Regions from separate parts of the Streptomyces sp. NPDC059695 genome, predicted to be linked through region 1. Evidence: riboswitches for the same ligand, from Rfam matches in the RefSeq annotation. Region 1 holds a riboswitch; each other region holds the start of a gene.
The links. Region 1 has a riboswitch for cyclic di-AMP ahead of ACFV2S_RS09420 (transglycosylase SLT domain-containing protein). Riboswitches for the same ligand answer to the same signal wherever they lie in the genome.
Positions count from the first base shown of each region.

Region 2: linked by a shared signal. The riboswitch ahead of ACFV2S_RS24180 (M23 family metallopeptidase) and the one ahead of ACFV2S_RS09420 (transglycosylase SLT domain-containing protein) in region 1 are both predicted to bind cyclic di-AMP.
Region 3: linked by a shared signal. The riboswitch ahead of ACFV2S_RS10855 (peptidoglycan DD-metalloendopeptidase family protein) and the one ahead of ACFV2S_RS09420 (transglycosylase SLT domain-containing protein) in region 1 are both predicted to bind cyclic di-AMP.

Region 1 covers NZ_JBHWFF010000006.1:3,368-13,517, forward strand. Annotated here, with positions in the region: gene ACFV2S_RS09400 (SpoIIE family protein phosphatase) at 1-1,388, opposite strand, end outside; gene ACFV2S_RS09405 (alpha/beta fold hydrolase) at 1,612-2,376, shown strand; gene ACFV2S_RS09410 (hypothetical protein) at 2,526-3,122, shown strand; gene ACFV2S_RS09415 (phosphoribosyltransferase family protein) at 3,270-4,574, shown strand; gene ACFV2S_RS09420 (transglycosylase SLT domain-containing protein) at 4,558-5,448, opposite strand; cyclic di-AMP (ydaO/yuaA leader) riboswitch at 5,454-5,637, opposite strand; gene ACFV2S_RS09425 (hypothetical protein) at 5,958-6,593, shown strand; gene ACFV2S_RS09430 (MFS transporter) at 6,687-8,120, opposite strand; gene ACFV2S_RS09435 (MarR family winged helix-turn-helix transcriptional regulator) at 8,117-8,575, opposite strand; gene ACFV2S_RS09440 (dienelactone hydrolase family protein) at 8,698-9,465, shown strand; gene ACFV2S_RS09445 (phosphocholine-specific phospholipase C) at 9,560-10,150, opposite strand, start outside.
Region 2 covers NZ_JBHWFF010000020.1:31,541-41,690, forward strand. Annotated here, with positions in the region: gene ACFV2S_RS24175 (GntR family transcriptional regulator) at 48-728, opposite strand; gene ACFV2S_RS24180 (M23 family metallopeptidase) at 1,008-1,778, opposite strand; cyclic di-AMP (ydaO/yuaA leader) riboswitch at 1,791-1,955, opposite strand; gene ACFV2S_RS24185 (M16 family metallopeptidase) at 2,155-3,522, opposite strand; gene ACFV2S_RS24190 (M16 family metallopeptidase) at 3,549-4,907, opposite strand; gene ACFV2S_RS24195 (DNA topoisomerase (ATP-hydrolyzing) subunit A) at 5,089-7,548, shown strand; gene ACFV2S_RS24200 (CobW family GTP-binding protein) at 7,611-8,660, opposite strand; gene ACFV2S_RS24205 (ATP-binding protein) at 8,771-10,150, shown strand, end outside.
Region 3 covers NZ_JBHWFF010000007.1:5,218-15,367, forward strand. Annotated here, with positions in the region: gene ACFV2S_RS10840 (helix-turn-helix domain-containing protein) at 1-589, shown strand, start outside; gene ACFV2S_RS10845 (DUF6126 family protein) at 623-778, shown strand; gene ACFV2S_RS10850 (tyrosine-protein phosphatase) at 791-1,612, opposite strand; cyclic di-AMP (ydaO/yuaA leader) riboswitch at 1,953-2,140, shown strand; gene ACFV2S_RS10855 (peptidoglycan DD-metalloendopeptidase family protein) at 2,145-3,089, shown strand; gene ACFV2S_RS10860 (SGNH/GDSL hydrolase family protein) at 3,272-4,066, shown strand; gene ACFV2S_RS10865 (STM4011 family radical SAM protein) at 4,070-4,930, opposite strand; gene ACFV2S_RS10870 (STM4012 family radical SAM protein) at 4,940-6,319, opposite strand; gene ACFV2S_RS10875 (STM4013/SEN3800 family hydrolase) at 6,316-7,137, opposite strand; gene ACFV2S_RS10880 (STM4014 family protein) at 7,149-8,309, opposite strand; gene ACFV2S_RS10885 (STM4015 family protein) at 8,306-9,265, opposite strand; gene ACFV2S_RS10890 (hypothetical protein) at 9,432-9,758, shown strand; gene ACFV2S_RS10895 (DUF6745 domain-containing protein) at 9,784-10,150, shown strand, end outside.

The DNA.
Region 1 (10,150 bases):
GACACCTGGCGGGCCGTCACCGCCTCGGAGAGGGCGATCGCCAGCGCCACCGGCCGGTACAGCGCCGCCGCCCGGTCGCCGGGCGAGGACAGGACGTGTTCCGCCCGCTGCGCGCTCGCCCCCGCCGGTACGAGCGGAGCCGGCTCGTCCTCCGGGACCAGCACCATCGTCACCCCGTCCCGGCCGGGGTGGAGCGACACCGACAGCCAGCGGCCCCGCTCGGGTTGGGCCAGGAAGTGGACGGGCTCGCCGGAGAGCAGGGCGGCGCGCAGCTGCTCCTCGTGGAAGGGATGGCCGAACCAGGGCAGGGCCTCCCACAGGGTCCGCCCCGCGAGTACCGTGCGCGGACGGCCCAGCAGGCGTTCGGTGCGCTCGTTGACGTACGTGACGCGGCCCAGCCGGTCGACGGCCAGGATCGCGCGGGGCAGCCGGTCCGTGGCGTCGGAGCCGACCAGACCCGTACCGAGGTCCACGAGCCTGCCTTCGAGCCGCCCGCCCCCGGGGAAGCCGTTCTCCGCCGCCCGGCGGGCCCGTGCCGACACCTCCAGGAGGTGCAGGCCGCCGTCCGGGCCCTTGAGGCGGATCCTGCGGACCTCCGGCCGCCCGTCCGAGCCGGTGGCCCGCCGGGCCGCCGCCCACAGCGCGTAGCCGTCCTCGGGATCGAGCAGGGACGTCAGGACCTCGATCGAGCAGGGCGAGACGATTCCCGCCCCCAGGATGGCGAGCAGTCCGTCGTCCATCGTGACCGTGCCCGAGTCCAGGTCCCAGCTGAAGGAGCCGAAGCGGACCGGCGGTCCGGAACCGGTGGGCAGCTGCACGCACACCGGGTCGCCGGGCCATTCGACCCGCACGCCCTGCCGGGAGAGCTCGGCCAGGGTCTCGCCGAGGTGGAGCGCGCCCCGGGTCATCCTGTTCCGGTCCGGCCCGTTCACCGGGACTCCCGGGGTCGGTGCCCGCAGCGCCACGAGCACGCCGAAGCGTTCACGGGCGGCGACCACGGGCGCGTACAGCGAGGCGAAGGGGAACGGCAGGCTCGCCACCAGCTGCGGGAACCGCCGCATGGCCTCCTCGACGTCCGCGAGGTGGACGGCCTGCCCCGAGCGGTGCACCTCGGCGATGGGGAACGGCCGGTTCGCGTGCATCCGCGTCCACGGGCGGAACAGCGGCCCGGGCAGCCCCACCAGAACGGCCATCCGCAGCAGCCCCGGGGTGCCGGAGCGCAGGTACACCCCGCCCGCGTAGCCGCCGACCTCCTCCACCGCGGAGAGGGCCGTCTCCGCGAGGGCCCAGGTCAGCGCACCGGAAGCGGGCCCGTCGTCGGCTCCGTTCCCGGACGGAAACCCGGTGCCGCCCGCCGGGCCGGGGCCGGACGCGCCGTGCGAGGTCACACAGCCAGCATGCCCCCGCCCCGAAAGGACCCGCATCCCGGACCCGCGGGGCCCGTCCGGGTCCGGCACCCGGGCCGGACCCGGACGGCCGGTACGTCCGGCCCCCGACGCGCTCCCGCGCGCCCGGGCGACGGTGTTGACCCCACGCGTCCTCACCGTCACACTCGGTCGTCGACCGTCGCCGTCGGCGTGCGGCGGCGCGACCTCGCGAGCAGGGGGCACGATGACGGGCCAGGTTCTTCCGTACGACGTACACGGCGAGGGGCCCGGGAGGGCCCTCGTGCTGCACAACTGGTTCGGCGACCGCACCAGCTTCGCCCCGCTCCGCGCCCACCTGGACGGTGCCGTCGGCTCGTACGCCTTCGTCGACTGCCGGGGATACGGGGACGCCCTCGACCACGCGGGCGCGTACACCATGGAGGAGGTCGCGGCCGACGCCCTCGCGGTCGCCGACGACCTCGGCTGGGAGTCGTTCTCCGTCATCGGGCACTCGATGGGCGGCAAGGCGGCCCAGCTCATGCTCCTCGACGCCCCGGACCGCGTCCGCTCGATCATCGGCGTCTCACCGGTCTCCGCCGCCGGCTTCCCCCTCGACGGGGACACCTGGGAGCTCTTCGCGGGCGCCGCCGACGAACCGGCCAACCGGCGCGCGATCATCGACAACACCACCGGCGGACGCTACGACGAGGCCTGGCTGAGCGCGCTCGTCGAACGCTCCGTCACCCGCTCCTCCGCGACGGCCTTCCGCGCCTACCTGGACTCCTGGTCCCGCGCGGACTTCCACGAGCGCGTCCGTGACAACCCGGTCCCCGTCCTGCTCGTGGTCGGCGCCCACGACCCCGCGCTCGGCACCGAGGCGATGGAGGCCACCTGGCTGCGCTGGTACCCCAACGCGCGCCTCGAAGTCCTGAAGGACGCGGGCCACTACGCCCCCGAGGAGACCCCGCAGGCCCTCGCGGAGGCGATCGAGGCCTTCCTCGGCGCCTGAGGAGCGCAGGGCCCCGGTCTCAGCCGAAGGTCGACGCAACCGACGACTTTCGAGGACTGCGCCGGGGCTCCCCGGCGTCGGATCATCGTGCTCTCGACCTCAGGAGACGGTCTTCCACGGACCGTCCACGACCGGCAGGAGCACCACCGATGGGCCTCGCGCAGTCGCAGCACCGCTTTCTCGTCCGGCAGAAGGTCACGCCCATGGCCAACCGCTACCTGGTGCACACCGTCGGCCCGGACGGCGGCGAGGGCGAACTCGTCGCCTTCGCCCACCAGAAGAGGATGGCCCTCAAGGAGCACGTCACCTTCTACACCGACGAGTCCAGGCGTCAGGTCCTCTTCACCTTCAAGGCCCGTCAGGTCATCGACCTCGGCGCGACGTACGACGTGGTCGGAGCCTCCGGCACCCGACTGGGCTCCTTCCGCAAGAACTTCGGTGCCTCCCTGCTGCGCAGCACCTGGCACCTGAGCCGGGAGGGCGGGGCGGCGGAGGTCACCGGCCAGGAGCGGAACGAGACCGTGGCGCTGCTGCGCAGGGCCTGGGAGTTCCTGCCCTTCACGGACTTCCTCCCGTTCGCCGTGCCGTACCACTTCGACTTCACCGAGGGGGAGCGGCCCGTCATGTCGGTCGACAAGCGGTTCGGGATCCGGGACCGGTACGTGCTCGACATAGCCGACCCCGAGCTCGACCGGCGCCTGGCGATAGCCCAGACCGTGGCCCTCGACGCCCTGCAGTCCCGCTGACCCGCACGGTACGGAGCCGCTCCGCCTGGGACCGAGCGGTCCCCCGGCCCGGGCCGGGGACCCGTCTACCCTGGAGAGACGGGCAGGGGGCGGGGCACGCCGTCCCTCCCCGGGCCCCAGCCGCGCAGGCGGAAGGGCGGCGGAACCATGTTCTTCAGCGATCGCACGGACGCGGGGCGGCAGCTCGCCGCCCGGCTCGGCCACCTCAAGGACCATGACGTCGTGGTCCTCGGGCTCCCACGGGGTGGCGTGCCGGTGGCGGTGGAGGTCGCCGAGGCCCTCGACGCACCGCTCGACATCTGTCTCGTGCGGAAGCTCGGGGTGCCCCACCAGCCGGAGCTCGCGATGGGGGCGCTCGGGGAGGGAGGCGTGCGCGTCCTCAACGAGCGGGTGATCCGTGAGACACGCGTCGACGACCGCGCCATCGCGGCGGTGGAGGAGCGGGAGCACGCGGAGCTCGACCAGCGCGCCCTCCGCTACCGGGGCAGCAGGGCGTCCGTGCCGCTCGACGGGCGGACGGTCGTCGTGGTCGACGACGGGCTGGCCACGGGGGCCACGGCGCTGGCGGCCTGCCGGGTCGTCCGGGCCCGGGGCGCCGCCCGGATCGTCCTCGCCGTCCCGGTGGCACCGCGCGGCTGGACGGCCCGCCTCGGCGGGGAGGCCGACGAGACCGTCAGCGTGCACGCGCCGGAGCTCTTCTTCGCGATCGGGCAGTTCTACCGGGACTTCTCGCAGACCCCCGACGCCGAGGTCATCGCGTGTCTGGAGCGGATCAGGACCGCGCGTGTCCCCGTCGTCCAGGACACGGACGTCAGGATCCCGGTCGGTGGCGTCGCCCTCGGCGGGCGGCTCGCGGTGCCCGAGGACGCGGGTGGCATCGTCCTGTTCGCGCACGGCAGCGGCAGCAGCCGCCACAGCCCCAGGAACCGGGCGGTCGCCGCGGCGCTCAACCGGGCGGGTCTGGGGACGCTGCTCTTCGACCTGCTGACCGAGGCGGAGGCGACCGACCGGGCCCATGTGTTCGACACCCCGCTCCTCGCCGGGCGGCTCGCCGGGGCCACGGAGTGGCTGGCCGCGCGGCCCGGGAGCACCGGGCTCCCGCTCGGCTACTTCGGCGCGAGCACGGGCGCCGCCGCCGCGCTGTGGGCGGCGGGCGACCCCGCGTCCCCGGTGAGTGCCGTCGTCTCGCGCGGCGGCCGGCCGGACCTGGCGGCCGAGCACCTGGCCCGGGTGCGTGCCCCGACGCTCCTGGTGGTGGGCGGCGCGGACGCGCTGGTCCTGGACCTCAACCGGCGGGCCCTGGCGCTGCTGCGCTGTGAGAACCGGCTCGCCGTGGTGGGGGGCGCCGGGCACCTCTTCGAGGAGCCGGGCGCCCTGGAGGAGGTGGCGGAACTCGCCACCTCCTGGTTCGCCGGGCACTTCCGGCGGCGGGAGATCAGTACGCCGAGTTGACGTTGTCGATGGAGCCGTAGCGGTCGGCCGCGTAGTTGCAGGCGGCGGTGATGTTGGCGACCGGGTCGAACAGGTCCATGGACGTGCCGGGCACGTGGTAGGCCAGGAAGGTCGGCTGGATGACCTGGAGGAGGCCCTTCGAGGGGGTTCCGGCGACCGCGTTGGAGTCCCAGAGGTTGATGGCCTGGGGGTTTCCGGAGGACTCGCGCATGACGTTGCGGTAGATCCCGTCGTAGGACCCGGGGATGCCCCGCTGGCCCATGATGGCCAGCGACTCGCGGATCCAGCCGTCGAGGTTGTCGGCGTAGTTGGTGGCGGCGATCGGGGCCGCCTTGACGGCGGAGGGGACGGCGACGGCCGGAGCGGCCGCGGCGGCGGAGGAACCCGTCCCGGTGGCGACGGCAGGGGTGGCGGCGCGGCGCTCGGAGCGGCTCGCCCGCTCGTTCGTGGCGGACTTCTTCGCCTTGGCCTCGGCGGGGACGGCCACCTTCACGGAATCCCGACGAATCGTCAGTTCAAGACCGGGGCGAATGAGTGACGGATTGTCACCCACGACGCTCTTGTTTGCGTGGTAAAGGCTCTTCCAGCCGCCCTGAATTCCCTTCTTCTGGGCGATCAGGGAAAGCGAGTCGCCACTCACGACGGTGTACGTACGCGCGGCGGCCGGGGCCGCGGGGGCCTTGACCGTGATCGTCGCGGCGGGAGCCGCGGGGGCCTCGACGGCGGTCTGCGGGGCGCCGGACAGGGGCGCGGCGCCGGCGACGGCCGGGGCGATGAGCGGCAGGGTCAGGGCGACGCCACCGGTGCCGACCAGGGCGAGGCCGCGGGAGACGTGGCCGAGACGGGGACGGCGGTGCTTACCGAGAGCAGGCATGACGGGTTTCCTCTCCGGCGCCTGCGGGGTGAGCTGTCGGGTTCGGACGGGAGATGTCCGGCCGCGCGCACGCGGCTGCACCCCGAGCCGCTCCGGAATCCGGACCGGCGTATTCGTGGGTCCCCCGCTCCTGCCGTCGGGTGAAAGGGAGTTTTACCGAGCGGCGGCAGGATTGGGCGTTCCGCTCGAATGGAGGTGACCGTAGGCCAGGCACGCGATCGATAACAAGGGGAACGGGTGCCGGGTATCGGTAAATGGATCACGGAATTCATGGAATTCAAGATCGATGCCGCCGGGAGACCGTTGAACTTCCTTGCCCGGTACGGGGTGGGCCGAGGTGCCGGGACGGGGCGGGGGCCGATGAGTGAGTCGCGTCACCCGGGGCGCAATGTCCGAATTGAGCTTTAATTCCGTGCTGGGTAAATAGGGGTGAAATAGGCGAGGTGGGGTGCCCGGGTGGACGACTCTCCGAGTGGGCGTAAAAGTGGCAAAACAGACATTCTTCTTGAATGATGGGGGAAGTCGACCCGGGAGCCGCCTCCATGCCGCCCTCCACCTCTCTCCTCAGCCCCGACAGCCTCGACCGCGAGGCCGCCGCCCTCTTCGAGAGCGTCACCTGGCAGCGGATCGTCACGGAGTGGACCGCCCCCGCGGAATCGCCGCCGGCCGGGGAGGGCTGGCGGGAGCTGCTCAGCGTGCCGGTGGACCGGCTCGTGGCGGACGCCCTCGCCGCCCTGCCGCCGGAGCTCCCCGGTGAGCGCCGCCTCCCCGGCCGGCTGGGGGCCGTGCTCCCGGACCGGCTGCACTCCTGGCGCCGCGTCGGCCAGGCCGAGCTGCGGCCCTCCGTGCACCTCGGCTACGCGCGCCTGGTGCTGACGGAGTGGGGCTGGCAGAACGCCCCGTACAAGCTGCGCGACGCCCGTGGGGCACGGTGCGTCTGCGGCGCTCTCCTCGCGGCCCACCGTCTCGGCTACGGCGGCGCGGACACCATGCACGAGGCGGCCGCGTGGATCATGGCCGAGCTCAGGTCACGCGGGTGGCACGGCCTGATCGGACCGTGGAACCGGGCGCCCGGCCGTACGGCCGACGACGCGGTGGCGCTTCTCGACGCCACGGTCCGCCGGGCGGCGCACGCCGGGCGCTGACCACACGGTCGCGCCCGTTCCCGCCGTGCGGCAGACGCAGCCCCGGTAACCGTCGGGCAGGGGACCTCCCGTGCGGGGACGCGTGCGTCCGGCTCACGGGTGGGTCTCGGGGGAGCGCCGGCGTGCGAGAGCGAGGCTCGTCAGGGCCGTGATCGCCATGGCGCCGATGCCGACCAGCGCCGCGGTGGTGTAGGCGCCGTCGTCGGGGAAGAGCCGGCCGGGGCCGGTGCCCGCGGCGAGGACCATCCCGCCGACGGCGCTGCCCAGGGAGTACCCGACACTGCGGACGACGTAGTGGAAGCTCATGGCGCTCGACGTCTCGCTCCGGGGCGTGACGGCCAGGATGACGCCGGGCATCACGGCCGAGAACCCGCCGACGCCGAAGCCGAGCACGCCCATCGCCGCGAACAGTTCGGCCGGGTCCGACCGGGCCGCCGCGAACAGGGCGAACCCGCCGCCGACCACGACGGCGCTGCCGGCCAGGAGCAGGGGGTCGGCGATCCGCGTCCGGACCCGCGGCGTGAGCTTGCCGGCGACGAACCCCAGAACCGAGAACGGGATGAGGACCAGCCCGGCGACGAAGGTGGTGAGCCCGAAGCCGTAGCCGGCGCCGGGTGGCGTCTGCGCGTACCGGGTGAGGAGCGTGAGCAGGAGGTACATGCCGATCCCGCCGACGAACATGGCGAGGTTCGCCCCGGCGACCGCCGGGTGCCGTACCGCCCGCACGTCGACCAGGGGCGTCGTGCTGCGCAGCTCGACGACGGCCCAGACGCAGAGCAGCACCACCGCGACGACGGCGAGGCCCGCCGCCACCGCGAGGTGCCGGCTCCACAGATCCCGCTCGCCGGCGAGCAGCAGCACCAGGACCAGCGCGGCGGCCAGGACGACCGCGCCTGCCACGTCCACGGGGGCGGAGCGGCCCTCGGGCGCCTCGGGCATGGAGCGCCACGCGGTCAGGAGGGCGGCGGCGGTGACGGCCAGGCCGAGGCCGTAGGCGGCCCGTACCCCGCCGAGTTCGGCGAGCAGTGCGGCCAGCGGGTAGCCGACGCCGGCCCCGATGACCGAGACCACCGAGATCAGGGCGATCACGGCCGCCCCGCGTTCCTCGGGGAGGTGGTCCCGGGCCACGCCCATCATCAGCGCCGTCAGCCCGAGCCCGACGCCCTGGGCGGCCCTGCCGGCCAGCAGCCACCCGAAGGGCAGCGGCAGCACGGTGAGCGCGCTGCCGGCGACGACCACCGCCAGTGTGGTGAGGATCGTGGCGCGCCGGTGCCGGCCGGCACCGAGCCGGCCCAGGACCGGCGTGGCGACGGCGCCGCTGAGCAGCGCGACGGTCAGCGTCCACTGCGCGCTGCCGAGCGAGACGTGGAACGAGGTCGCCACGCTGGTGATGAGCGGCGTCCCCAGGCTGGCGACCGCCGCCACGACCAGAGCGATGAACATCAGGGCGGGGACCAGCGGCCGCGCCTCGGAGCGCGCCACGGGGAGGGCCTTCACCGTGCCCCCGCCGGCCGGCTGCCCGGTCACTGCTTCGGGCCTTCGCGGTCCCGGCCTTCGAGCTCTGACAGGTGCTTCAGCGCCGGGAGGGCGGCCACGAGCGCCTCGACCTCGTCTTCGGTGAGTTCGCCGATCAACCGCTCGAACGCGTGGACGCCCGCCTGGCGCCGCGTCCGGACGTAGGAGGCGCCGGCCTCGGTCAGGCACACCAGCGTGACCCGTCTGTCCGACGCGTCGCCCCGCCGCTCGACCAGGCCGGACTCCTCGAGCACGCGGACCAGGGTGGTCATCGCGGGCTGGGTGACGCCCTCGACCGCGGCCAGATCGGTGATGCGCCGCGGGCCGGTCCGGTCCAGGGTGGCCAGGGTGGCGGCGGACGTGAGGCTCATGTCCCGGGGCAGGCGTCTCGTGGCCCTGGTGGCCAGGCCGTAGAGGGCTGCCCCGATGGCGGCGGACGCGCCGGGGGCGGTGTCTTGACGACTCACGCTCAAAGCATAGCGTCTTTATATTCAGAGTTTATGGAAATGGCCGCGCCGTTCCGCCGGCGGCGGAACACCCGCCGGACCGGGCTCGCCGCTCACTACCGTCACGTCCCATGACGACGACGATGACGACGGTGACGACGCGTACGGTCGAGTATCCGGCCGACGGTTTGACCATGATCGGGCACCTCGCGCTCCCGGCCGGTGCCGACCGCCGGCCCGCGGTGCTGCTCGGACCGGAGGGCACGGGGCTCAGCGACGTCGAGCGCCGCAGGGCCGACGCGCTCGCCGAGCTGGGGTACGTGGCGCTGGCCTTCGACCTCCATGGCGGGCGCTATCTGGACGATCCGGAGGAGATGCTGTCCCGCTGCCTGCCGCTGCTCGCCGATCCCGAGCGGATGCGAGGCATCGGCCTCGCGGCGCTCGACGTGTTGCGGGCCGAACCGCGCACCGACCCCGAGCGGATCGCCGCTGTCGGCTACGGCACGGGCGGTGCCATCGGTCTGGAACTCGGACGCGCCGGCGTCGGCGTGCGCGCGATCGGGACGGTCAACGCACTGACCACGGGCCGACCGGGCGAGGCGGCGCGCATTCGCTGCCCGGTCTGGACCGGGGTCGGGTCGGAAGACCCGATCATGGCGCCCGCGCAGCGGGACGCGTTCATCGCCGAGATGCGGGCCGCGGACGTCGACTGGCGCCTCACGGTCTACGGCGGAGCCTTGCACGCCTTCCACCACCCGACGGTCGACCACCCCATGGTCCCCGGCGTCGGCTACCACCCGCGGCACGCGCAGCGAGCCTGGCGCGACGTCGTGGGTCTCCTCGACGAGTGCCTGCCCGTGGCGGAGGACCCGGGCCGTGACTCAGGTGAGGAGACCGGCCCCGGGCACTGACGGGCACGTCCCCGGACGCGACCGCGCCGTACGCCGCCGCGGGCGAAGGCGGGCGGCGACCGGAAGGCCGCCGCCCGGCCGGTGGGGGCGGAGGTCAGCCGCTGACGCTCGCGGCTCCGTTCTCGATGTGGCCGGTGTACCGGCGCGACCAGGTCCCGTCGATGTCGGCGAGGATCGTGAAGTCGTACCAGCCGCCGTTGTACGCCACCGCGTTGAAGTAGTCCTCGCGGCTGGAGTTCGCCGGCACCGTGTACGTCCACGGACCGTCCGAGCGGTAGGCGTTCGAGCGGATGGTGAAGGTGACCGGCCCGGCCGAGGTGTTGGTCATCCTGAACCACAGAGCGGTCTTGCCCGTCCCCGACTCGGGTGCGTACCGCGCGGCCACCTCGACGGCCTTGCCCGCCTTGGAGGCGTCCCCGATGAACCGGCGCAGGAAGCGGTTGGGGCCCATCATCGAGATGTCGTACTTCCCCGAACCCGATCCCAGGCCGATGTTGAAGAAGTCCGTGGCCGTGTCGCCGGGGTCGACGGTGTACTGCCAGGCGGCGGTGTCCCGGTACTGGTGCGGATGGATCGAGAAGTGCGCCGACCGCCTGGCCTCCGCGCCCTGGTTGGTCATCGAGAACCAGGCCAGGATCTTGCCCGCGGCGCCGAACTCGAAGCGGTCGAGGTTGCCGTTCACCTG
Region 2 (10,150 bases), on a different contig from region 1:
GAACGAATGCCGGGCGGAATTCCCGTTCTTTGTATACGGCGTGCGTGTTAATTCCGGGCGCTCGTCGTGTTGACTGCATGTTGCGAAACCCTCACACGGCGCTCCGGCCTCTTGAGCCGGTGCAGCGGCAGGGAGCGTTCCGCGTGCAGCGCGGTCAGCGCCCTCGCCCGCTCGGCGTCGCCGCGCGCCACGGCGTCCACGATCGCGCCGTGCTCGGCCCAGGCCTCGACGGGCAGGGCGGGCAGATCCACCGCGTACGTCCAGGCGATCTTGTGCCGCAGCTGGGTGAGCAGCGCCGTCAGCGCCGGACTCCCGGACGCCTGCGCGAGCGTCTCGTGGAACCAGCCGCCGAGCGAGCGCAGATCCTCGCCCTGACCGCGCCTGGCCCGCTCCTGCCCCAGCCTGACCAGGCCGCGCAGCACCTTGAGGTGGGCCTCCGTGCGCCGCTGCGCGGCCCGCGCGGCCCCCAGCGGTTCGAGCAGCGCCCGCATGTCGAGCAGATCGGCCGCCTCCTGCTCGGTCGGCTCGGCGACATGGGCGCCGGCGTGGCGCCGGGTGACGACGAAGCCCTCGGACTCCAGGGTGCGCAGCGCCTCGCGGACCGGGACGCGGGAGACCCCGTACCGGCGGGCGAGCTGCTCCTCGGTCAGCCGGGCACCCCGCTCGAACACGCCGGAGACGATGTCGTCCCGGATCGCCGTGCATACCGAGTGCGCGGGAATGCGCATGTCCGACCTCCGCCTTGGTCCGCGTGAGTCCATTCGATCGGCGCCTTTTCTGCGCCCGGTCTGCGACTCTATTGCAGCCCGCCGGAAATTCCGATGCCCCAGCGGAATCCATGACGGCCTTTGGCTTCTTTTGGTCAGCGAAAAGCCCCGGCTCAGTACGAGCCGGGGCTTTTGCGATGCGGTGCGCGGGGATCCGGGCCGACGGCCGGTCGGGTCAGGTCGGGTCCGGCCCGACCCTGTCCGGTCCAGTCCGGTCGGGTCCGGGCGAGTCCGGTCCGGTCAGACGTTGACGCCGCGGGCGCGGAGGTACGCGACCGGGTTGATGTCCGAGCCGTAGTCGGGGCTCGTGCGCGCCTCGAAGTGGAGGTGCGGGCCCGTGGAGTTGCCGGAGGAGCCCGAGACGCCTATCTGCTGGCCGGGCTCGACGGTCTGGCCGACGTAGACCCCAATGGAGGAGAGGTGCCCGTACTGGGTGTACGTGCCGTCGTTCATCCGGATGACGATGTTGTTGCCGTACGCGCCGCCCCAGCCGGCCTCGACGACGGTGCCGGAGCCCACGGAGACGACCCGGGTGCCGTAGGCCGCGTGGAAGTCGACGCCGGAGTGGCTTCCGGAGGACCAGAGGGAGCCGCCGGTCTTGTAGCCGGTGGAGACGTACGAGCCGCCGACGGGGAGCTGGAAGGAGGCCAGGCGGCGGCGCTCGGCCTCGCGGGCGGCGCGCTCACGCTCCAGCCGGATCTCCTTGGCCCGGGCCTCGGCCTTGCGCTTGGCCTCGGCCTCGGCCTTCGCCTTGGCGATGGCCTCGAAGGCCTCCCGCTCCTGGGCGGCGGCCTGGGCGTTGATCCGGTCCACGAGGGAGTCCTCGGTGATCACCTGGGTGAGACCGGTGTCCTCAGGGGAGCGGTTGTCGATGTCCGCGGCGAGAGCCGGGGAGGCGAGGGTTCCGATGACGCCGGTGGTGGCGAGCGTCGCGGCACCGGCGATGCCCACGCTGCGGCGTGCCATCCGGCTCGGACCACGATGCTTCCCGGTGGCACGGGTGAACGCCATGTAGGGGCTGATCCTTTCCTTCCTTCTCGCCTACCGGGTTAGCTGACGGGTTCGGAGCAGGAAGGTCTCCTACGGGCCCCTCCGTCGAGACGAAGGCACCCGATTCACCCCAGGGACTACGTGTGGGTCCCCGGCTCCCCAGGCTCGCGCCTGACGGGGACTCGGCGATGACTGTCCGATGCCGCGGCTGCGGCACGTGCAACTGACGAACAGCCGCCCTGACGCTATGCGGATCGTCTTTCAATCACCAACCAGACAGGTCTTTTGTAAGACATGCCACAGGGCAAACGATCATCTTGACCTCAATACGGACAAAGCGGAGGACCCCGACGAACCATGCCGTCGGGGTCCTCGCGTTGTCGTGCGGTGGCCGGAATCAGCCGGTCACGACGGTCACTTCACCGATCCCGAGCGCGCGCACCGGCTCCGCGATCTGCGCCGCGTCACCGACGAGCACGGTGACGAGCCGGTCCACCGGGAAGGCGCTGACCACGGCGGCCGTCGCCTCGACCGTGCCGGTCTCGGCCAGGCGCGCGTACAACTGCGCCTGGAAGTCGTCCGGGAGGTGCTGCTCCACCTGGTCGGCGAGCGTCCCGGCGACGGAGGCGGCCGTCTCGTACTTGAGGGGCGCCACGCCCACCAGGTTCTGCACGGCCGTCTCGCGCTCGGCGTCGGTCAGACCCTCCGCGGCGAGCGTGCGCAGCACCGTGAACAGGTCCTCAAGCGCCGGACCCGTGTTCGGGGTGTCGAAGGATCCGCTGATGGCGAGCATCGCGGCGCCGTTCCCCCCGGCGTCCGAGCGGAGCACCTGGCCGAAGGCCCGCACGCCGTACGTGTAGCCCTTCTCCTCGCGCAGGACCCGGTCCAGACGCGAGGTCAGGGTGCCGCCGAGGCAGTACGTGCCGAGGACCTGGGCCGGCCAGACGCGGTCGTGCCGGTCGGCGCCGATCCGGCCGATGAGCAGCTGCGTCTGCACGGCGCCGGGGCGGTCCACGATGACGACCCGTCCGGTGTCGTCGGCGGTGATCGGCGGCATCGGGAGCGGCTCGGCGGGCTCGCCGGTCCAGGCGCCCAGCGTCTCGGCGAGGACCTTGTCGAGGTCGACGCCGGTCAGGTCGCCGACGACCACGGCGGTGGCCGTGCCGGGCCGGACGTACGCCTCGTAGAAGGCGCGGACGGCGGCGGCGTCGATCGCGGCCACGGTCTCCTCGGTGCCCTGGCGCGGCCGGGACATCCGGGACTCGGCCGGGAACAGCTCCTTCGAGAGCTGCTTGGCGGCGCGGCGGCCCGGATTGGCCGACTCGTGCGGGATCTCGTCGAGACGGTTGCGCACCAGGCGCTCGACCTCGGTCTCCAGGAACGCCGGGGCGATCAGGGCCTCGGAGAGCAGCCCGAGCGCCTTGGGCAGCCGGGAGGCCGGGACCTCCAGGGAGACCCGTACGCCCGGGTGGTCGGCGTGCGCGTCGAGCGTGGCGCCGCAGCGCTCCAGCTCGGCCGCGAACTCCTCGGCACTGCGCTGGTCGGTGCCCTCGGACAGCGCGCGGGCCATGATGGTGGCGACACCGTCGAGACCGGCCGGCTCGGCGTCCAGCGGGGCGGGCAGGAAGATCTCCACGGCGACGACCTGCTGGCCGGGGCGGTGGCTGGTGAGCAGCGTCAGACCGTTGTCCAGCTTCCCGCGGTCCGGGGCCGGGAAGGCCCACGGCTTCGCGGTGCCCGGCTGCGGCTGCGGGTGGAAGTCCATGCTCGTCAAGGACACGGCGGCGTCCGTCACTGGTCCGCTCCCTCTTCGTCGTCTTCGCCGTCGGCGCTGTCGCTCTGCTCGGTCGCCAGGGGCTCGTAGACGAGCACCGCGCGGTTGTCGGGGCGCAGCTTCGCCGCGGCGACCTCGCGCACCTCCTCGGCGGTGATGTCGAGGACCCGGTCGACGGCGGTCAGGGCGAGCTGCGGGTCGCCGAACAGCACGGCGAACCGGCACAGTTCGTCCGCGCGGCCCGCGACGGTGCCGAGCCGGTCCAGCCACTCCCGCTCCAACTGGGCCTGCGCGCGCTCCATCTCCTCGGGCGTGGGGCCCTCGGTGGCGAACCGGGCGAGCTCCTCGTCGACGGCCGCCTCGATCTGCGGGACCTCGACGCCCCCGGAGGTCTTGACGTCCAGCCAGCCCAGCGAGGGCGCTCCGGCGAGCCGCAGCAGGCCGAAGCCGGCGGCGACGGCCGTGCGGTCACGGCGGACCAGGCGGTTGTGCAGGCGGGAGGACTCCCCGCCGCCCAGGACCGTCAGGGCCAGGTCGGCGGCGTCGCACGCGCGCGTGCCGTCGTGCGGCAGCCGGTAGGCGGCCATCAGCGCGCGGGCCGGGACCTCCTCCTCGACGACCTCGCGGAGCTGCTCGCCGATGACCTCGGGCAGCTCGCCGGAGCGCGGCGCGGGCTTGCCGTCGTGGGCGGGGATCGAGCCGAAGTACTTCTCCACCCAGGCCAGCGTCTGCACCGGGTCGATGTCCCCGACGACGGACAGCACGGCGTTGTTCGGGGCGTAGTACGTGCGGAAGAAGTTCCGCGCGTCCTCCAGCGTCGCCGCGTCCAGGTCGGCCATGGAGCCGATCGGCGTGTGGTGGTACGGGTGGCCCTCGGGGTAGGCGAGGGCGGTCAGCTTCTCGAAGGCCGTGCCGTACGGCACGTTGTCGTAGCGCTGGCGGCGCTCGTTCTTGACGACGTCCCGCTGGTTCTCCATGGACTCGTCGTCCAGCGCGGCGAGCAGCGAGCCCATGCGGTCGGCCTCCAGCCAGAGCGCGAGCTCCAGCTGGTGCGTGGGCATGGTCTCGAAGTAGTTGGTGCGCTCGAAGCTCGTCGTGCCGTTGAGCGAGCCGCCGGCGCCCTGCACCAGCTCGAAGTGGCCGTTGCCGTGCACCTGCTTCGAGCCCTGGAACATCAGGTGCTCGAAGAGGTGGGCGAGGCCCGTGCGGCCCTTGACCTCGTGGCGCGAGCCGACGTCGTACCAGAGGCAGACCGCGGCGACCGGGGTCAGGTGGTCCTCCGAGAGCACCACGCGCAGGCCGTTCGCCAACCGGTGCTCGGTCGCTGTCAGGCCGCCGGAGCCGGCCTCGGCCGTGGCCGTGTGACCCATGGGCATGTACGTCCCTTCGATCGCGATGTGAAAAAGTCCTGCCACTGTATGCAAGCGCGCCGACACCTGGCGAAGTTCCCGGGGCTTCGTGATGTCCCTCTTCCGGGTCGCGGTCGGCGTTGTCGGTGGCACGGTCCACAATGGTCCGCGTCAGATCAACCTTGTTGGTGAAGGAGCCGCAGCCGCGATGGCCCGCCGCAGCACGAAGACACCGCCGCCGGACGACGCGTACGAGGAGAGGATCCTCGACATCGACGTGGTCGACGAGATGCAGGGCTCCTTCCTCGAGTACGCGTACTCGGTGATCTACTCGCGCGCCCTCCCCGACGCCCGCGACGGCATGAAGCCCGTCCAGCGCCGCATCGTCTACCAGATGGGCGAGATGGGGCTCCGGCCCGACCGCGGCTTCGTCAAGTGCGCCCGTGTCGTCGGCGAGGTGATGGGCAAGCTCCACCCGCACGGCGACGCCTCGATCTACGACGCGATGGTCCGCATGGCACAGCCCTTCTCCATGCGGCTCCCCCTCGTCGACGGCCACGGCAACTTCGGCTCCCTGGGCAACGACGACCCGCCGGCCGCCATGCGGTACACCGAGTCGCGGATGGCCCCGGCCGCGCTCCTGATGACCGAGTCCATCGACGAGGACACGGTCGACTTCTCGCCGAACTACGACGGCCAGGAGCAGGAGCCGGTGGCCCTCCCCGCCGCCTACCCGAACCTGCTGGTCAACGGCGCTTCCGGGATCGCGGTCGGCATGGCGACGAACATGCCCCCGCACAACCTCGGCGAGGTCGTCGCGGCCGCCCGCCACCTGATCCGGTACCCGAACGCCGACCTCGAGACGCTGATGCGGTTCGTGCCGGGCCCCGACCTGCCGACCGGCGGCCGGATCGTCGGGCTGTCCGGCATCAAGGACGCGTACGAGTCGGGCCGCGGCTCCTTCAAGATCCGCGCCACCACGACCGTGGAGACGGTGACGGCCCGCCGCAAGGGCATCATCGTGACCGAGCTGCCCTTCACGGTCGGCCCCGAGAAGGTCATCTCCAAGATCAAGGACCTGGTCGGCTCCAAGAAGCTCCAGGGCATCGCGGACGTCAAGGACCTCACCGACCGCAGCCACGGCCTGCGTCTCGTCATCGAGATCAAGAACGGCTTCGTGCCCGAGGCCGTCCTGGAGCAGCTCTACAAGCTGACGCCGATGGAGGAGTCCTTCGGCATCAACAACGTGGCGCTGGTCGACGGACAGCCGCTCACCCTCGGCCTCAAGGAGCTGCTCGAGGTCTACCTCGACCACCGCTTCGAGGTCGTGCGGCGCCGCTCCGAGTTCCGCCGCACCAAGAAGCGCGACCGCCTCCACCTGGTCGACGGCCTTCTCGTCGCGCTGCTCGACATCGACGAGGTCATCCGGCTCATCCGGGAGAGCGAGAACTCCGCCCAGGCCAAGGAGCGCCTGATGGAGCGCTTCTCGCTGAGCGAGATCCAGACGCAGTACATCCTGGACACCCCGCTGCGCCGCCTCACCAAGTTCGACCGCCTTGAACTGGAGAGCGAGCGCGACCGGCTGAACGGCGAGATCGACGAGCTCACCGGGATCCTCGACTCCGACGCGGAGCTGCGCAAGCTGGTCTCGGCGGAACTGGCGGCCGTCGCCAAGAAGTTCGCCACCGACCGGCGGACGGTCCTGCTGGAGTCGGCGGGCGCGCCCGTCGCGGCCGTGTCCCTGGAAGTCGCGGACGACCCGTGCCGCGTGCTGCTCTCCTCGACCGGCCTCCTCGCCCGTACGGCGACGGCGGAGCTGCCCGCGGTCGACCCGGACGCGACGCGCGCCAAGCACGACGTGATCGTGTCGGCGGTGGCGGCCACCCAGCGCGGTGACGTGGGCGCGGTGACCTCGTCCGGCCGGCTGCTGCGGATCGCCGTGATCGACCTGCCGCAGCTCCCGGACACCGCGACCGCCCCGAACCTGGCGGGCGGCGCGCCGCTGTCCGAGTTCCTCTCCCTGGAGGGGGACGAGACGGTCGTCTGCCTGACCACGCTCGACGAGTCCTCGCCCGGCCTCGCCCTCGGCACGCTGCAGGGCGTGGTCAAGCGCGTGGTGCCGGACTATCCGGCGAACAAGGACGAGCTGGAGGTCATCACCCTCAAGGACGGTGACCGGATCGTCGGCGGCACGGAGCTGCGGACCGGCGACGAGGACCTGGTCTTCATCACCTCCGACGCCCAGCTGCTGCGCTACCAGGCCTCGCAGGTACGGCCCCAGGGCCGGCCGGCGGGCGGCATGGCGGGCATCAAGCTCACCGCGGGCGCCGAGGTGATCTCCTTCACGGCGGTGGACCCGGCGGCGGAGGCCGTCGTCTTCACCATCGCGGGCTCCACCGGCACCCTGGACTCCTCGACGGGTACGTCGGCGAAGCTGACGCCCTTCGACCAGTACCCGCGCAAGGGCCGCGCGACCGGCGGCGTCCGGTGCCAGCGCTTCCTGAAGGGCGAGGACGTCCTGCTCCTGGCCTGGGCGGGCGCCACCCCGGCCCGCGCGGCCCAGAAGACCGGCGCCCCGGTCTCCCTCCCGGCCCCCGACCCCCGCCGCGACGGCTCGGGCACCCCGCTCCCCCAGACGGTCGAGGTGGTGGCGGGCCCGGCGAGCTAGGGCGTGTCGCCGCCGTACTCCTGTCGTCGCCCGCGGGGCAGACGGGAGTACGGCGACAGGCCCTAGCCCTCGTCCGGTTCCTCCTCGGACCGCTGCACGTACCGCAGGACGCCCCACATGCTGTGCTCGTCGGGGGCGTCCTGCGGGCCGTTCAGTGCGCAGGCGGCCAGTTCCTTGCGCAGTGCGGCCGTGTCGACGCCGGAGCCGATCAGGACGAGCTGGGTGAGCCGTTCGCCACCGGCGGGCCAGGGCTCGGGGTAGAAGCGCAGGAAGCGGCCGACGGCGTGCACCGTGTAGCGGTTGGCCGGGTCGGCGGCGCCGAGGTCGACGAAGCCCTTGATCCGGTAGAGGCCCTCGGGGCGCGAGTCGAGGAAGGCCATCAGACGGCGCGGGTGCAGCGGCGTCGAGGCCGTCACGGAGAGGCTCTCGTAGGCCGCGTGCGGATGGTCGTGGCCCTCGTCCCCGGAGCCGTACAGGAGGTCCTCGATCGACATCTGGCCCTCGATCTCGCCCTCCGGCACGACCCGGTCGAAGAGCAGCTCCGGATCGACGCGCCCGCGGGTGGCCTCGACCACGGCGGCGCGACCGGCGAGGGCGGCCACCGCCTCCCGTACGCCCCTCAGCTCGTCCGCGGCCACCCGGTCCGCCTTGTTGACGACGACGAGGTCGGCGAGGGCGAGGTGCCGGTCGGTCCCCGGATGGCGCCGCCGGGTGGCGGCGAACTCGGACGCGTCGACGACCTGGACGAGTCCCCCGTACACGACCCGCTCGTTCTCGCTGGCGAGCACCATGCGCACCAGCTCCTCCGGCTCCGCGAGCCCGCTCGCCTCGATCACGATCACGTCGAGCCGGGACTCGGGCCGGGTCAGGACCTCCAGGTAGGTGTCGAGCTCTCCGGCGTCGACGGCGCAGCACAGGCAGCCGTTGCCGAGGGAGACCGTGGAGCCGACCTGGCCGGCCACGGTCATCGCGTCGATGCCGATGTCACCGAAGTCGTTGACCATGACCCCGATCCGGGTGCCCCGGGCGCTGCGCAGCAGGTGATTGAGGAGCGTGGTCTTCCCCGCCCCGAGAAACCCGGTCAGGACGACGACGGGGATCTGCTGCGTCACGGGACATGCCTCCGGTTCCTTGGGGCCCACGGCCGTGGGAAACCCCCAGAATAGGCGCCCGGTCCGTCACCATTTCCGGTCACGGCGCACGGCCGTCTACCTTTTCGGGCATGAGCCCCGCACAGAGCAGCCCGCCGCGCCCCCGCGCGCGCCGTCGGCGGTTCGGGTGGCCACAGCGGGTGTTCTCGCAGGTCCTGCTGATGCAGCTGGCCATCGCGACCGGTGTGACCGTCCTCGCCACCGGACTCTTCCTCGCCCCGCTGAGCGCCCAGCTCGACGACCAGGCCATGCGGCGCGCCCTGGCCATCGCCGGGACCAGCGCCTCGCCCCGGCTCGCCGCGGACCTCACCGGCAGCCGGCCGTCCGCGCGCGGCCCGGTGCAGGCGGAGGCGGAACGGATCAGGACCTCGACGGGCGCCGAGTACGTCGTGGTCATGGACACCCGAGGGGTGCGCTGGTCGCACACCGACCCCGCGCAGATCGGCCGGGTCGTCTCGACCGACCCGAGCGCCGTCCTCGCCGGGAAGGAGGTCATGGAGATCGACAGCGGCACGCTCGGCCGCTCCGCGCGCGGCAAGGCCCCGCTGCGGGACGCCGACGGGCGGATCGTCGGCGCGGTGTCCGTCGGCATCGAGTACGACAGCGTCCGCGACCGGCTCCTCGCCGCCATCCCCGGCCTCCTGGCGTACGCGGGCGGCGCGCTCGCCGCCGGGGCGCTCGCCGCGTACCTGATCTCCCGGCGACTCCAGCGGCAGACCCACGACCTGGCCTTCTCCGACATCTCGGCGCTGCTCGCCGAACGCGAGGCCATGCTCCACGGCATCCGCGAGGGCGTCGTGGCCCTCGACCGCCACGGCTCGGTACGGCTCATGAACGACGAGGCGCAGCGGCTCCTCGGCGTCGGCCCCGAGGCGGCGGGCCGGCCCCTGGACGAGGTGCTCGGCGGCGGCCGTACCGCCGACGTCCTCACCGGCCGGGTCACCGGCGAGGACCTGCTCACCGTCCGGGGCCACCGGGTTCTGATCGCCAACCGGATGCCCACGGACGACGGCGGCGCCGTCGCGACCCTCCGCGACCGCACCGAGCTGGAGCGTCTCGGCCGCGAGCTCGACTCCACCCGCGGCCTGATCGACGCGCTCCGCGCCCAGGACCACGAGCACGCCAACCGCCTGCACACCCTGCTCGGTCTGCTGGAACTGGAGATGCACGAGGAGGCGGTCGAGTTCGTCACGGAGGTCGTCGGCGTGCACCGGGCCACCGCCGAGCAGGTCACCGAGAAGGTCCACGACCCGCTCCTCGCCGCGCTGCTGGTCGGGAAGGCGACCGTCGCCGCCGAGCGCGGTGTCTCTCTGCGGCTCGCACCCGACTCCCTGCTCCCGGACCGGCTGGTCGACCCGCGCGAGCTGGTCACCGTCGTCGGCAACCTGGTCGACAACGCCCTGGACGCCGTCGCGGGCACCCCCGGCGCCCGCGTCGACGTCTCCTTCCGC
Region 3 (10,150 bases), on a different contig from region 1:
CCCCGGCGTCCTGCCCGACGTCGCCCCGCAGCTGCGGGCCCTGCGCCGCCGCCGGGGACTCACCCTGGAGGCCGCCGCCCAGCGGGCCGGGCTCTCGCCGGCCCACCTCTCGCGCCTGGAGACGGGGAACCGGCAGCCCTCGCTCCCGATGCTGCTCGCCCTGTCCCGCATCTACGGTACGACGGTCTCAGAGCTCCTGGGAGAGGCGCCGCCCGAGCGTGACCCGGTCGTCCGGGCCGGCCGCTCCGAGCCCGTCGAGGCCGACGGCTGGATCTACCGCCAGGCGGGCGGCGCCGGCCGCGCGCTCCAGTGCCTGCGGGTCCACGTGCCGTACGCCACCCGGGCCGACATCGTGCGCGTCCATCCGGGCGAGGAGTGGATCCACGTCTTGGAGGGGCGGGTGCGGCTCGCGCTGGGCGAGGCCGTCCACGTGCTCGATCCCGGGGACAGCGCGCACTTCGACTCGCTGACCCCGCACCGGATCGGCGCCGCCACGGCCGGCGGGGCCGAGCTGCTCTTCGTCCACACCCTGATGCAGAGCCCCGCCGCCGAGCTGTGCCTCGGCGACGGGACGCCGCATCGACGCTGACCTTCCATGACGATTCTTCAGGAAAGGACCGACATGTCCGAGAAGTCTGCACCTGTCACCGGCGAAGAGCGCGGTGAGGGCAAGTTCCCCAAGGGGCTCGTGCTCCGCCTCTTCGCCTATCTGGTGGCCGGTCACCTCTTCGCCGGCTTCCTCTACCTGCTCTTCACGCTCGGCGGGCAGAACCAGTAGCCCTCCGGGCGGTCACGCCTCCGTGAGGAGCCGCTGCCGCAGCCGCTCGCGCGTCTCCGGGGCCAGCTTCAGGCCCTCGGTCAGGTAGGCGTCCACCGAGCCCCAGGTCGCCTCGATCGCCTCGAAGGCGGCCCGCAGGTATTCCACCCGCGCGTCGAAGAGCGGGCTCAGCAGCTCCATCACCTCGGGCGACATCGCGTCCGGGGCGACGGAGCTGCGGCGCACGTTGTAGCGGCGGTGCGGGTCGTTCGACTTCACGTAGTCGGCCTCGATCGCCTCCCGCTCGACGCCGAGCGCGAGCAGGGTGATCGCGATGCCGAGTCCGGCCCGGTCCTTGCCGGCCGCGCAGTGCATCAGGGCCGGGACGCTCTCCTCCGCCATGGAGTGGAGGATCCGGCTGTGCTCCGCGGTCCGCTCGACGATCATCCTCCGGTACGACTCGGTCATCCGGGCGGCCGCCTTGCCGTCGCCGAGGACCTCCCGGAGCTGTGCGATCTCGCCGCCGCGCACCAGCTTCCAGAACTCCTTGCCGTCGGCCGGGTCGCTGAGCGGTATGTTCACGTTCCGCACGCCGGGCAGCTCGACGTCCGCGCCCTCGACCTTCCGGTCCGACTCGTTGCGGAAGTCGAAGACCGTGTGCAGGCCGAGCGAGGCGAGGAAGGCGGCGTCGCCCTCCGTCGCGTGGGCCAGGTGGCCGCTGCGGAAGAGGCGGCCGGGGCGGACGGCGCGCCCGTCCGTCGTCGGCAGGCCCGCCACGTCCCGGAAGTTGCGGACCCCCGCGAGCTCGGGCTCGGCGTCGCCGGCGGGCTGGACCTGTGGCAGCTGCTGCGTCACGGCTGCTCCTGTTCTGTAGATCGGTTCCTGGGGCAATCATCTCTTTCCCGGAGCCGGGCACGCACCCCCTCGGGCGGGAATGGGTGATCTGTCCGGATTAGGATGTTAGGGGTAACCCGCCCCGGTTGTAGGGGAGATGGGGATCGGCGCGTGAGCAGCGTCATAACCGTGACGGACCGTGCCTGATCGTCTTTTCCAAATACCCCCCGGGAAAAGGCGATCGAGGGACCGTCATCCACGGAGGGTGACCGGAATTCCGGCCGGACATCACGCGATTCCGGAGCGCGTGAAAACCGCGGCTTGTTCGCCCCGACCCCACTCGTCTAGCGTCGCGCTCACTCCGGACGGACCGCCGAATCCTGCCACCGACCGGAATCCACACTCACCCGTACGAGGCAGGAGCGGGGGACCCAGGTACTACGCCGATCCCTCGAAGAAGGACGGCTCGGGGTGAAGTCGCGTGCGAACGCGGCCGGACATCTCCAGTCCGAACCCGACAGCTCACCTCGCAGGCGCCGGAGAGGAATTCGCCATGCCCGCAAAGGGTAAGCACCGCCGCGTCAAGTCCAGCCGTCTGACCCGCGGCATCGCCGCCGCCGGTACCGGTGGCGCCGTCGTCGCCCTCCCGCTCCTCGGAGCCACCGGCGCCCACGCCGCCGAGCAGGCCGCCCCGGTCGCCGCGCCCGCCGTCGCCCAGGTGAAGGCCGCCGCCGTCGAGGCCGCGCCCGCCGGCACGAAGGCCGCGCCGAAGACGTACTCCGTCGTCCGCGGCGACTACCTGTCGAAGATCGCCGCCGAGCACCACGTCCGGGGCGGCTGGCAGAAGCTCTACCAGGACAACCGTCAGGTCGTCGGCGAGGACCCCTCGCTGATCCTGCCCGGCATGAAGCTCACCCTCGGCGCGAAGGGCACCGCGAAGCCCGCCGCGCACAAGAGCGCGGAGAGCTCCGGCAAGAACGGCGACACCCCGCGCGCCTCGCGGAGCAGCGAGCGCTCCTCGGCCCCGGCCGCCGCCGAGGCCGCCACCGCGTCCGCCCCGGCGTCGTCCTCCTCGGCCGGCACGACCTCCTCCTCCGGCTGGGTCGCGCCCGTCAGCGGCGGTCTCGGTACCCCGTACCACGCCTCGGGCTCCATGTGGTCCTCCGGCTACCACACCGGTGTCGACTTCATCGCCTCGACCGGCACCACCGTCGTCGCGGTCGGCCCCGGCACCGTCTACTCCGCCGGCGACGGCGGCGCGTACGGCAACCAGGTCGTCATCCAGCACGCCGACGGCACCTTCTCGCAGTACGCCCACCTGTCCTCGATCTCCGTCTCCGCCGGCCAGACCGTCACCGGCGGCCAGCAGATCGGCCTCTCCGGCGCGACCGGCAACGTCACCGGCCCGCACCTGCACTTCGAGATCCGGACGGGTCCGGAGTACGGCTCCGACATCGACCCGCTGGCGGCCCTGCGCTCGCACGGCGTGAGCATCTGACGCACCATCGGCGCCCTTCGGCGCCTTTGCGGCACCTCTCGGCAGCGGAGGCCCGGCACACCTGTGCCGGGCCTCCGGCGTATTCCGGCTTGGCGGAATCTTTATCGGTGGCATATGTCACCCGCCGTCAACCCCTCCTTACGGTCGCGTAGGTCACAACCAAAGGTGAAGGATGTGCTCCCGTGGCAGACGATTCGAGATCAACAGACAAGAACGCATTCGGGTCGTACGCGGCGATCGGTGACAGCTTCACCGAGGGCGTCGGAGACCCCGGGCCCGACGGGACGTACGTCGGCTGGGCGGACCGCTTCGCGGTCCTGCTCGCCGACCAGCTGCCGGAGCACGACGCCTTCCGCTACGCCAACCTGGCCGTACGCGGGCGCCTCCTCGACCAGATCGTGGCGGAACAGGTCCCCCGGGCGAAGGAACTCGCCCCCGACCTGGTGACCTTCTGCGCGGGCGGGAACGACATCATCCGCCCCGGAACGGACCCCGACGAGGTGGCCGAGCGCTTCGAGCGCGCCGTCGCCGACCTCACCTCCGCCGTCGGCACGGTCATGGTGACCACCGGCTTCGACACCCGGGGCGTGACCCTCCTCAAGCACCTGCGCGGCAGGATCGCCACGTACAACGGTCACGTCCGGGCCATCGCGGACCGCTACGGCTGCCCGGTCCTCGACCTGTGGTCGCTGAGGTCCGTCCAGGACCGGCGCGCCTGGGACGACGACCGGCTGCACCTGTCGGCCGAGGGACACACCCGCGTCGCGCTGCGCGCCGCCCAGGTCCTCGGCCTGCCGGTGCCCGCCGACCCGGACCAGGCCTGGCCGCCGGTCCCGCCGCGCGGCACGCTGGAGGTGCGCCGCGACGACATCCACTGGGCCAGGGAGTACCTGGTGCCCTGGATCGGGCGGCGGCTGCGCGGCGAGAGCTCGGGCGACCACGTCGAGGCGAAGCGCCCCGATCTCATGCCGCTGTAGGCCTCAGGCCCCGCCCGCCGGGGGCGCGGCCGGGATCCGCTCCAGGACCCCGCCCGCGAAGACGTCGTACAGCGGCAGCGTCTCCAGGTGGACGTAGCCGATGTGGCAGTCGCACAGGGCGAGGGGGCAGGTGCGGGGACGCAGGGCGGCGCGGTACGAGCCGTCGTACAGGTTCCCCAGCTCGGCCCTGACGAAGTGGCAGCGCCGCACCGTCCCCTCGCCGTCCACCGAGATCACCGACTCGCCGGTGCGGCAGGGCAGCCCCGCCGAGCGGTGCGGATGCCGGCTGTACGGGAAGAGCGGGTCCAGCTCGGTCCAGCCCCCGGCCTCCGCGTCGGTGTACGTGTGCCCCTCGGCCGCGTTCACCCAGAGGTAGACGTGCGGCGGCAGGGCGGCCCGCAGCCGGCGGGCGTCCTCCCGGTGCTCGGGCAGACCGACCACCCCGACGCTGTACCGGACGCCCCGCTCCGCGAGCTCCCGGCACCTGGCGAGGAACCGCTCCTGCGGCGTCTGCCCCGGGTGGTACGTGCACCAGAGGGCCACGCTCTCCGGGTCCGCGTCGGCCAGCCACTCGGTCCGGCAGCTCAGGTTGGTCTGGATCGCCACCCGCTCCACGTGCGGCAGCCGGGACAGCTCGACCAGCGCCCGCCGGTACCAGGAGCGGACGAGGCCCTCGCCCCACGGGGTGAACAGGATCCGCAGCCGGTCCCCGGTCTGCGCGGCCGCCCAGCCGGTGAACCGTTCGAGGGCGGCCCGGTCCGCGCGCAGCTGCTCGCGGCTGTCCCGGCGCTTGGCGAAGGGGCAGTAGGGGCAGTCGAAGTCGCAGGAGGCGAGCGGCCCCCGGTAGAGCACGGTGAGGTCCACGGTCGCCGCCTACTTCGTCTCGTACGCGGCCATCGCGGCCCGTACGGCGGGGGAGAAGAGCTCCGGGCCGAGCCCGTCCGAGTGGGCGAGCCCCTCGGGGGACAGCCGCAGCAGGCCCGCCGGGGCGTCCGCGATCCAGCCGTACTCCTCGAACCGGGCGAGCTCCGGGCCGAAGTCCGCGAACGGCGAGGACCCGAACCGCTCCTCGTACCCGGCGACCTCCATGCCCCCGGCCTGGAGCAGCGACTGCAGCAGATGACGCCGCCGGGCCTCGTCCGCGTCCACCGCCCGGCCCACCTCGGCGCGGGAGAAGTCCTCCGTCTCCGTGTACGCGTCGATGATCGAGCGGATCTCCCGCATGTCCACGGCGTAGTCGAAGGAGTAGTGCAGCGCCGAGGTGTACGAGCGGGCGCCGCAGCCCAGGCCGATCATGCCGTCCGTCTGGCAGGCGTAGTCGTCCGGTCCGGCGGGACCGGCGTCCGCCCGGCGGAACATCCGCATCGACACCTGCTCGTAGCCCTGCGCCAGGAGGTGGTCCCGGCCGTACCGGTAGAGCCGGAGCCGGTGCTCGTCCCACGCGCGGTCGGCCGCCGCCGGGTCCTGGATCCGGCCGAGGCCGGTGAGCGGGCGCACGTACAGCGGATACAGGTACAGCTCCTCGGGCCGCCAGGCGAGGGCCGCGTCCAGCGACACCCGCCACGACCTCTCCGTCTGCCCGTCGATGCCGTAGATCAGGTCGATGTTGAGCACCGGCACCCCGGTGTCCCGGATCCGGCCGAGCGCCGCCTCGACGTCCGCGCGGTGCTGCGGCCGGACCGCCGCCCGCGCCTCCGCCTCCACGAAGCTCTGCACGCCGATGCTGAGCCGGGTCGCGCCGCGGTCCGCCAGGAGCGCGAGCCGGTCGGCCGTCGCGGTCGCGGGGGAGGTCTCCACGGAGAGCGGCACCGCCCGCAGGTCCACCCCCGTCCGCCTCTCGGCGATGTCGCACAGCCGCTCCAGCTCGGCGGCGGTGAGGAAGGTGGGCGTGCCGCCGCCGAACGCGGCCGTCGCGAACCGCACCGGCGACGCGTCCCCGAGGGCCTCGCGGACGGCGGCGGCCTGCCGGTCGAGGGCGTCGAGATAGCGGGTGGTCAGCTCGTCCGGGGCGCCGATCCGGGTGAAGAGGTTGCAGAAGCCGCAGCGGACCTCGCAGAACGGTATGTGCGCGTAGAGGGAGAGCGCGTCCTTCGGCTCCCCGGCCCAGAGCGCGGCCAGACCGGGGCGCCCGGGGAGCGCGCGGTACGCCGTCTTGTGCGGATAGGCGTAGACGTAGCTCCGGTACGGACGGGGGGTGTCGCCCGGGGAAGGGCGGGCGGTGCCGCTCGGGGAAGTGCGGGTCGTGGCGCTCATGCCGCCACCCCGCCCTCGGGCCCGGCCAGGACGAACTGCGCGTACGGCACGGTCCACACGACCTCGTGGCCCAGCCGGTGCCCGGTGAAGCCGTCCTCGCCGTACGCGGTGCCGTGGTCGGAGCACACGATCGCGAAACAGGGGCGGCGGCGGCTCATCGCGGCGAAGAGCCGCCCGATGTGCCGGTCGACGTACTCCAGGGCCGCCGCGTGGGTCTCCCGGGAGTCGCCGGCCTCGCGGGTCGCGCCCGGCAGATGGAACCAGTTGGGCTGGTGCAGCGCCGACACGTTGACGAAGAGGAACAGGCGCTCCTCCCGCGGCAGCCCGGCCACGACCTCCTCGGCACACGCGACCTGGGACTCGAAGGAGCGGGGGGAGGCGACGCCGAAGGAGGGCTCCCAGTGGCTCTCCTCGAAGAGACCGGGGAGCACGGAGCCGAGCGGCGGCTGCTTGTTGAAGAAGCCGACGCCGCCCACGCAGACCGTCCGGTAGCCCGCGCCCGCCAGTGCGGACACGATGTCAGGGGAGTCGTGGACCCAGGTGCCGCCGGCCGTCGACTCGCTGCCCGCGAAACGGGCCGCGAACAGCCGGGGGTGGGGTCCCTGCGCCGCCGGGGTCGGCAGGAAGCCGGCGAAGATCGCCTGGTGGGAGGCGTACGTGAAGCTCCCGGGCGCGTGCCGCCGCTCCCAGACGCCGCCGGGGAGGTGGCGCGCCAGGTTCGGGATGCGGCCCTCCGCCGCGAGCTCGGCCGCCACGTCGTACCGGAGGGTGTCGAGGGTGACCAGGAGCAGGTCGTGGCTGCCGACGATCGCGTTCATGTCGGGCTGGTTCACGGGGTGCTCGTTCCTGTGGTGCGAGAGGGGTACGTGAGGGGTGAGAGGCCTGAGGTGGAGCCGGGGAACTGCGCCGCCACCTGGGCCCCGTACGTGTCGAGTCCCTCGGCGCCGCCGCCGGGCAGGCCCGTCAGGCCGGGCAGCAGATCGCCGAAGGCGTTCACCTCGCCCACGGCGAACCGCCGCCAGCCGCTCGCGGGCAGCAGGTCGACACCCACGCACCGGGTGCCCGGGAAGACGGCGGCGGCCCGCTCGCAGACCCCGAGCGCGTCCTCCCAGCGGCCCCCGGCCGCGGCGATCGCCGCCCGGGCGGCGCCGAGATCGCCCCGGGCGCCGCCCAGGTGCAGATTGGTCATCGGGGAACGGCTGGTGCGGAGCACGGCGTGGGTGGCACGCCCGTCGACCACCACCACCCGCAGATCGGCCGCCCGGCCGCCCTGGGTCGCCTTCGGCACCCAGCGCTCGACGTGCAGACCGTCGGGGGCGAGGGCGTCCACGATCGCGGCGACCTCGCGCTCGCTCGTGTAGCGCCGGACCCGCAGGGAGTTGAAGAGGCGCCCGTCGGGCGCCCGCTCCACCGAGGTGGTCGCCTGGACCCGGCCCGCGCCGTTCGTCTCCACCGCGAGCACCCCCGAGGCGGAGGAGCCGTGCGCGAGCTTCACGAACACCCGGCGCAGACCCGCCCCGGCGGTCAGCGCCCGCACGTCCGCCCAGCCGCGCACCACCGGGGCGCCGGGTCCCGAGGTCGGCGACTCCGGCACCGGGACACCGGCCGCCCGGAGCAGGCCGTGCCCCAGCCGCTTGTCGAACAGGACGGCGAGCTCGGACGGGTCGTCGACCAGGACGGCGCCCGCCTCCGCGACGCAGCGGCCGAGGTCCGCCACGGCGGCGGTGAACCGTCCGTACCACCGGCCGGTGCCCTCGACCCGGGCCGGATCGTCGACCCCGCGCAGGAGCAGGTCGGCCTCCGGGTCCTCACCGGGGGAATCCAGCCGCACCGTCTCGCCCCCGGCGAACCGCGCCCGGCCCCGGAGCACGTCCGGCCAGGACACCGCCCGCGCCCCGGGCAGCCCGGCGGTCCGCAGCGCGTCCTGGAAGAACGCGACGCGGCGGCCCGCCGGATCGCCGACGACCACGAGGCGCGGGCCGGAGGTCATTCGGCGACCGCGACGTAGCGCCAGACGTCCCCGTCGCCGTCGTCCTCCGCCACCTGCGCGTCACCGAGGTCGACGGTCACGCCGTGCGGGACGAGCGCGGCGCGGACCCGCTCGGCCATCGCCGCCGACAGGTAGTGGTGGGACAGGTCGAGGTGGGTGAGGTGGGTCAGCGGCTGCCCGTCGAGGAGGGCCGCCGCGCCCTCGTCGGTGAGCACGCCCATGGACAGGCCGAGCCGCTCGATCCGGGCGACGACCGGCGCGCCCGCGACGGCGGCGGCCACGGCGTCCTGGATCACGCTGTCGCACAGGCCCAGCTCGCGCAGGGCGGGGAAGGCGGTGCCGGCGAGCAGCGGCGCCAGGTCGTCGGGGGTGCTGTCGCCGCCGTACTCGTCGGTGCCGAGCCAGAGTTCCAGCTTCTCCAGGGCGGGCAGGTCGCTGCCCACGATGCCGCGCACCACGTCGGCGGGGAGACCTCCGGTCTGCACGACCAGGGCCCGCAGGCCCTCGTGCCGGATGGACGGGAAGGCCAGCTCCGAGCCGCCGCGCACCCCGAACTCCCGGAGCCCCGGGTAGGCGGCGAGCAGCGGGGTCACGTCGGACTGGATGATCCAGCTGATCTCGCAGTCCTCCCCGGTCATGTCGCCGAGGAAGACCGCCTCCAGGCCCGTCAGCCGGTTGTTCGCGCCGATCAGCGCGGTGACGATGTCGGCGGACGAGTTCTCGTAGGCCTCGTCCCAGCCGCCGACGACCAGCGCGCGCACCCGGCCCGTGTCCACCGTCTTCAGGAACCGCTCGAACCGCGGCCCCCACAGCTCGTCCCCGGGGTCGGAGTACGTCGGCGCGGAGATCCGCCAGGCGACCGCGTCCGTCCCGGGCAGCTCGACCTGCGCGTCCGCGCCCGGGAAGTCGAACACGGGCAGGCCGTGGAATTCCTGCAGGTAGGTGCCAACGGTCATGGCGGCGCTCCAGACAACGGTCGGGGTGGGTCGGCTGATGGAGAGAGTTGTACCAAGCGGCACCGACAACACCCCCGGCCGGGGCGCTTCCGGATCGATTGTCAGTGGTGGGTCCTAGCGTCGTTCTCGTGTCCGGCCGCACGTGCCGGACGGGTTGGGGAGAGCCATGTACCGGCAGGGAGACGTGCTGATCGTGCCCGTCGCGGAGGCGGCGGTACCGGAGCGGGTGAAGGGGGCGGCGGGAGAGCCGAGGGACGCCCGGGGGCGCCTGGTCCTCGCCCTCGGCGAGGTCACCGGGCACGCCCACGCGATCCCGGGCCCGGGCCGGCTCGTGCCGGAACCGGGGCCCTTCGGCCCGCTCCTGCTCGAACTGCCCGAGGGCGGACGGGTGGTGCACGAGGAGCACGCGCCCATACCGCTCCCCAGGGGCTGGTACCGGGTGGTGCGGCAGCGGGAGTACGTGCCCGGCGCGTACCGGATCGTCGCGGACTGACGTCCGCAGGAGAGAAGTGAAGGACATGGGGGAGATCGAGATGAACCGCACCACCGCCGCGGACAGGTGGCGGGCCGTCGCCGCCGCCACCGGGCCCGCCGACCGGGCCGCCGCCGAGGCCGGCGTCCGGCTCGCGTACCGCACGGCCGGCCTCGCCGAGCCGGAGCGCGTCCTGTGGGCGGACTCGCCGCTCGCCGCCGTCACGCTCGTACGGCACCTGGCGGACCGGGGCCGTTCGGTACGGGACGAGGTGCGCACCCGGCCGTGGGCCGAGGAGCGCCGCCGCCTCCACGACGCGCTCGGCCCGGCCGGCTGGGCGGCGCACTGGCAGGCGACGGGCGCGCACCTGTGGGACCGGACGCGGAGCCTCGCCGACCGGATACGGGCGGGGG